DNA from 2 places in the Acidovorax sp. LjRoot129 genome. Region 1 is predicted to be linked to the other one. Evidence: predicted binding sites of a transcription regulator. Region 1 holds the regulator's gene; the other holds the start of a gene.
The links. Region 1 encodes LexA, which represses DNA repair genes until DNA is damaged. Its sites were predicted from a motif close to ACTGTATNNNNATACAGT; they were not measured.
Positions count from the first base shown of each region.

Region 2: a site for LexA is predicted at 1,782-1,799, ahead of imuA (translesion DNA synthesis-associated protein ImuA). Genes of this name have one in related genera too.

Region 1 covers NZ_CAXUSE020000001.1:2,868,859-2,872,131, reverse strand. Annotated here, with positions in the region: gene ACSQ3Q_RS13155 (D-2-hydroxyacid dehydrogenase family protein) at 1-773, opposite strand, end outside; gene lexA (transcriptional repressor LexA) at 1,642-2,316, opposite strand; gene ACSQ3Q_RS13145 (asparaginase) at 2,399-3,273, shown strand, end outside.
Region 2 covers NZ_CAXUSE020000001.1:2,316,985-2,320,257, reverse strand. Annotated here, with positions in the region: gene ACSQ3Q_RS10655 (Y-family DNA polymerase) at 1-1,011, opposite strand, end outside; gene imuA (translesion DNA synthesis-associated protein ImuA) at 950-1,744, opposite strand; gene xseA (exodeoxyribonuclease VII large subunit) at 2,223-3,273, shown strand, end outside.

The sequences.
Region 1 (3,273 bases):
GCAGCGATCAGGGCATCGGGTTCGATGAGTTCGGCCCGCGAGGTGTTCACCAGCAGCGACGTAGGCTTCATGCACGACAGGTCTTCAAGCGACACGATGCCCCGGGTGTCGTCGTTCAAGCGCAGGTGCAGCGAAATCACGTCGCACTGCGAGAAAAATTCCTCGCGTGTGGTCGCAGCCTGGTAGCCATCCGTCAACGCCTGGGCGCGTGAAGCCTCACGGCCCCACACACGCACGTTCATCCCAAAGGCCCGGCCATAGCCCGCCACGAGCTGGCCGATGCGCCCATAGCCCCAGACGCCCAGCGTCTTGCCGCGCAGCACGCTGCCCAGGCCAAAGTTGGCGGGCATGGACGCGGTCTTCAAGCCCGACTGCTGCCAAGCCCCATGTTTGAGGTTGGAGATGTACTGCGGCAACCGGCGCATGGCCGCCATGACGAGGGCCCAGGTCAGCTCTGCAGGCGCCACCGGAGAGCCCACCCCCTCGGCCACTGCGATGCCCCGCTCGGTGCAGGCTTGCACGTCGATGTGGCCGCCGACCTTGCCGGTCTGAGCGATGAGCTTGAGCCGGGGCAACTTTTCTACCAATTGGCGCGTGATCTGGGTGCGTTCCCGCACCAGCACGATGATGTCAGCGTCCTTGAGGCGGACGGAAAGCTGGCCCAGGCCTTTGACTGTATTGGTGTAGACCTTGGCGGTGTACGCGTCGAGCCGGGAAGCGCAGTGGAGCTTGCGGACTGCGTCCTGGTAGTCGTCGAGGATCACGATGTTCATCCCGACATTGTGCCTTGGCGTGGCAACGTGCAAGGCGCCGGGAATGGTTCCTGCACGTCAAACGGCGGTGTTTTGGTGACGGATTGTTGAGCTGCGCCCTGGAACCGCCAACGCAGGTTCACGAACCTCGGCATGCGTGAACGGCTGCCACCCTGCATGCGTCAGCGCCCACCTGAAGATACACAGCCAGCAAACATCGCTGTTCGTACACGCAGGCGTAGATCGGTTCTCAGCAGGTTCGCAATGCCGCCTCGGATGCCACCATACGGTCCAGCTCTGCGCACACGTCGGCCATCCGGCCTGCGATCACCAAGCGGCCTGCGCCCGACACCGAAGCCTTGCGCACAACCTTCGTAGTGCGGGCGCCTGTTTCAGCTACCGATCTTGCAACAGCGCTACCGCAGCCTCGCGCCATGCCAAGGTTCCGCTCTGGGAGTGCTGGAACCGATGTCCTGCCCGTCCCGTTTTGAGGGCAGGATGGAGTCTCTGCAGGCGGGGTCTGCGGGCCTACCGTAAAAGGCCAGTTTCCACGCAAGGGGCGTGGGCCGGGGGCTGCTGACGGGCGGCCTTGGACTTTGGCGCCCGTGGTGGCCTTGTTGCTACCGCTTCCAGGGTTTTCGCGGGAGGGCAGCGCTGCTACCGCAGACGGTTGTTCGAGGTTGGGCGTATCCCGCAGCCAGCGTTGGAATGCGCGCAGCGAGGACGACAAAAAAGCCAGAGTGGACAAGGCAATTCCCATGTGAAATCTCCGAAGTTCGGGGGTTGGACATAGGCAGGATTGCAACGAAACCGGCACCGCAGGGCTGGCGTACCGGTTTTGCCGGCACACCAAACGCCCGCCACCTGCGGTGCGGTAAAGGCGCAAGGCCTACATGAGCATGGTGTTGCGGATCAAACCGACAGCCAGGCCTTCAATCTCGAAGGGCTCGCCGGGTTGCACCACGATCACGGGGTAGTCAGGGTTTTCAGGCAGCAGTTCGATGGCAGTGGCTGTGCGGCGCAGGCGCTTGACGGTGACGTCGTCCCCCAGGCGGGCCACGATGATCTGGCCGTTGCGTGCTTCGCGTGTGGACTGCACGGCTAGCAGGTCACCGTCCATGATGCCGGCGTCGCGCATCGACATGCCGCGGACCTTCAGCAGGTAGTCGGGCTTGTGTTGGAAGAGGCTGTTTTCCACGCTGTAGGTTTGGTCGACATGTTCTTGCGCGAGAATCGGCGAGCCCGCCGCCACGCGGCCCACAAGGGGAAGCACCAGTTGGGACAGGCCGGGGATGGGCAGGCTGAACTGATTGCCGCGGGCTGCGTTGATGGAGCGCACCGTTTCGCTGCGCAGCCGGATGCCGCGCGACGTGCCACTGACCAGCTCGATCACCCCTTTGCGGGCCAGTGCCTGCAGATGCTCTTCAGCAGCATTGGCCGACTTGAAGCCCAGCTCCGAGGCGATTTCCGCGCGGGTTGGGGGCGCACCGGTACGGGCAATGGCGGTCTGGATGAGGTCCAGGATCTGCTGTTGGCGGGCGGTCAGTTTCGGGTTGTCGAGCATGGTGCTTTCCGGTGAAGACGCTACAGTGGCGCACAACTGTTTTTTAATCCAGTAACTGTATTTTTCACCAGTTTTTCGGAGTATGCAAGTGAGTGGGCAAAAAATTGTGGTTTTGGGCACAGGCGGGACCATCGCCGGGACCTCTGCGCTGGCCGGCGACAACATTGGCTACACCGCAGCGCAGGTCGGTGTGGAGCAGCTGTTGGCCGCAGCCCCCGGCTTGGCATTGGCCGCCAGTGGCGCTTTGCTGCAGGCCGAGCAGGTAGCCCAGATCGACAGCAAGGACATGGACACGGCCGTCTGGCAGGCGCTCGCCCTGCGCTGCGCACACCATTTGCAGAACCCGGCCGTGCAGGGGGTGGTAATCACCCACGGCACGGACACCCTCGAAGAAACCGCCTGGTTTTTGCACGAGGCGCTCGACACACGCTCCAAGCCGGTGGTGTTGACCTGCGCCATGCGGCCCGCTACCGCGCTCACACCCGACGGGCCTCAGAACCTGTTGGACGCCATGGCCGTGGCAACAACCCCTGGTGCGCGGGGCGTGCTTTTGGTGGCGGCGGGTGAAATCCACGGCGCCCGGCAAATTCAGAAAGTGCATCCGTACCGCGTCAATGCCTTCAGCTCCGGGGAGGCCGGCCCCCTCGGGTGGGTGGAGGAGGGGACGGCTCGTTTGGCACAAAATTGGCCGCTAGCGCTTGATGCAAAAGCACTATCAGCTATTAAAAGCATAGCAAACATCCAGATATGGCCCCGGGTCGAGATCGTCGTGAGCCACGCGGGCGCTACCGGCGCTTTGGTAGACGCACTGGTGCGCGACGGGGTGCAGGGCCTTGTGGTTGCCTGCACCGGTAACGGCACCATCCACCACGCGCTGGAGGCGGCGCTGCTGCGGGCGCAGGACGTGGGCGTGCGGGTGGTGCGTGCTACGCGCTGCCCGGAGGGACAGGTGCTGCC
Region 2 (3,273 bases), 550 kb from region 1:
CGGCTCGTGGGCCCAGCACTGCATCCACTCCAGCCGGTGGTCCGGCGACAGGGCCGGCCGGCGCACACACTCGTTGCCCAGGCGCGCCTGGATGCGCTCCAGTGCCAAGTCGGTCGTACCGCCCTTGCGCAGCGTCTCCGGAATCAGGGAGCGGCTCTCTTCGATGATGGGCATCACCTCGGTGGCCATCAGCTCGAGGTCACCCGCCGGCGCTGCCAGCTTCACCTTGGCCAGGTGCTCCGCCAAGAGCCGCGCAAAGTGCTCCACGTTCTGTGTCGGTTGAGCGGTGCGCACGGTCATCTCGCCGCCCGTGCCCGCATCCTTGGCGCGCATCACGTCGTGGCACCAGCGAAGGGTGAAAGCAGTAGCGCCCAGGCGCCGGGCCGACAGCCATCCAGCCATCTGCACCAGCAAACGGCGAGCGCCGAACAGCAATGCTGGTGCAGTCTCGACGCGCGACATCAGCTCCAGCCGCGCAGAGAAGGTCTCGGGCAGCGTGAGCCACTCGTACACCTCGGGGCGCAGACCGTAGGCTTGGTCCAGGGCTGCCAGCAGCGTCTTGTCGAAACGCCGGCTGAGCCCACCACGGGGCAGCTTGCGCACATCCCCCAGCGTGCGACAGCCGACGCGTGCGAGCGTGGCCTCATGCGTACTCACCGCAGCAATCGCTTCCAGCGGCAGCGGATCCAGCAACTGCGCCAACGGTCGCCGAAACCCATCCCGCCCTGGTGCATCTGCAGCATGGCGCGCCAGAGCCAAGGCAGCACTTCCGGTGGGTGCCCAGGCTACGCATGCCCCTAGGTCTGCGGCGCCCGCCTCGACCAAGCCTTGCAACTCGTCCAGCCCTCCAAATAGCCGCGCACTCCCCCCCATCTCCGCAACCACCGAACCCTGGAGCAGCGCCACCCTGGGGGTGAACTGCAATGCCCAGACTCCAAGCGATGGCGCGTCAATGGGACAAGGGCACGCTGGCAGCGGTACGGGTTGGAATGCGGCCCAATGCCCGAGCATCGGCGGCCTCCTGACGAGAAAACGCATTGGCCGCCGGTAGCGACTTCAGCCGAGGCGGCATCACTTTGCCCAGATTGCCCGGCATGGCCGAGAGGTAGAGCGAACCGTCAAACGACGAGCCCTTACGCTTGGGAATCTGCACCTCCAGGTCCCAGCCCGCGGCGGGCGCGGCCGAGATACGCAACGGCGCTGGCGACGAGTCTCGCAGCGTCGTCACGGGCCGGAAGAGGAACACCGGCGCGTCACAGGCGAGCGCATGGACCTGCAGCCGCCGGATCTGCTCAGGCCGCGCCTGCGGCAGCCAGGACAGCACGGCCCCCGCAGGATCGGACTTCACGATCTGCTCAGTCACCCAGAGACGGTCCACCGGGGTTGCCGCTTCAATCCAGACGACTTGGTCCGGCGCCACGCCCAGCTGCACCAACCCTGCCGCATGGGGCTGCTTGGGGGGAGCAATAAGGTAGATGCGTCCGCCGTCTTCCAGCAGCATCCCGATGGCCGGCCCGAGCAGGCGCCATTCGCACAGTGCCGCCTGAGGCGTGAGCATCTCAGTTAGCGCATGGGTGGGCCATCCTCCGCCGGGCAACTGTGCGTCCAGTTCTGCGAAACCCGATGCCACCGTGCGACGCGTCGATCCGCCCAGGTCCGACCCACGCCAGACGGCTTCGGCCAGGTGGCGCGGAAGAACGCCAGGATCGAAGGTGCCAGAGGCTTGGTGGAGAGAGACTGACATAGATGCAAAACCTGCAGAGGCATCGTCGTGCGAAAATACTGTATAAATTAACAGTATATGGCTGCGCGATGGATTCCGGTTCTCCGATGCTCGTGACGAGAAACCGTTTCTCGGAATTGGTAGCACTGTCGACCCGTAGGGCGCGGTCCTATGCCAGTTCCGCGCGCAAATAGACCTACAACCTGCTCAGACTTTGCACCGACCGCTGAAGCCGTCGAGCCTCCCAGCGGCCCGGCGCACCGATCACTCGCGGACAAAACTCTGTATAAGCAATCACAATGAAAAATCATGATTCCGCTCCTCCCAACCGCTGCGGTTATTGCGGGGCCACCAGTATCGGCGTGTCCTCGCTCGCGACCCTGCGGGCGTGATGCAATACACCGATCGACTTCTCTGCTCGGGATGCCAAGGTGAGTTCGCAGACATTACTGCTTGGCGGCGCGGCATAGCGGCTGGAGCTGCTACAACTTGAGGCGCGATGAGCGGCACCTACCTCGCTTCCACCTTCGCTGACAAGGACCGGGTCAAGTCCTTGGGCGCCCGCTGGGACCCGGCGCGGCGACAGTGGTACGTGCCCGATGGACGTGAGCTGACCCCATTTGCTCAGTGGCTGCCCGAAGGGTCCGTGCCGGTAGAGCCGCCATCCTCGGCATTGGCGGCCGTCACCACGTTGGCTGATCGGTCCGTCACTAGGCAGCGAGGGATGCCGCTGTCGCAGCTGCTCCAGGGTGTGTCTGCAGCGGTATCCCAAGCATTCAAGGCGGGCGTTTGGACCATGATTGAGGTGGTGGACACCCGGGTGCGCAACGGGCATGTGTACCTGGAGGTCTCGGAACGCGACGCTTCCGGCGTCATCACCGCGAAAGCCACTGCCGTGGTATGGGCGAGCACGGCCAGCCAGATTCTTCCGCATTTTGAGGCGGCCACGGGCGCCCAGGTCGGACCCGGCATTAAACTGCTAGTCCGCGCACGCCCGGTGTTCAAGGCGCAATATGGCTTCAGCCTCGAACTCGACGCGATCGATCCCGACTACACGCTCGGGGACCTCGAGGCCCGCAAGCGCGAGATTCGAGAGCGCCTGCAGCGCGAGGGCCTGTTTGAGCTCAATCGCCAGTTGCCCAGTCCTTGGGACTACAACTTGGTGCTTGTCATTGCCCCCGAGGGCGCTGCGGGCCTGGGCGACTTTCAGGCCGAGGCCAGACGGCTGGAGGCGTTTGGCGTCTGCCGCTTTGTCTACGTGCACAGCCGCTTCCAAGGCGACGGAGCTTCGGCAGAGATCCGCACGGCACTGCTCGCGGCGCTGGAGCGCATGGCACGCGACGAGGCACTGCCTGACGCCGTGGCCATCATCCGAGGCGGCGGCGCTATCAATGACATGGCATGGCTCAACGATTACGCCCTAGTCCGGGCGGTGTGCGAACTCGAAGTACCCGTCCTCACCGGCATAGGGCACGAGCGTGACAACACCGTTCTCGATGAGGTCGCCAACATCCGATACGACACCCCCTCCAAGGTGATCGCAGGTATTG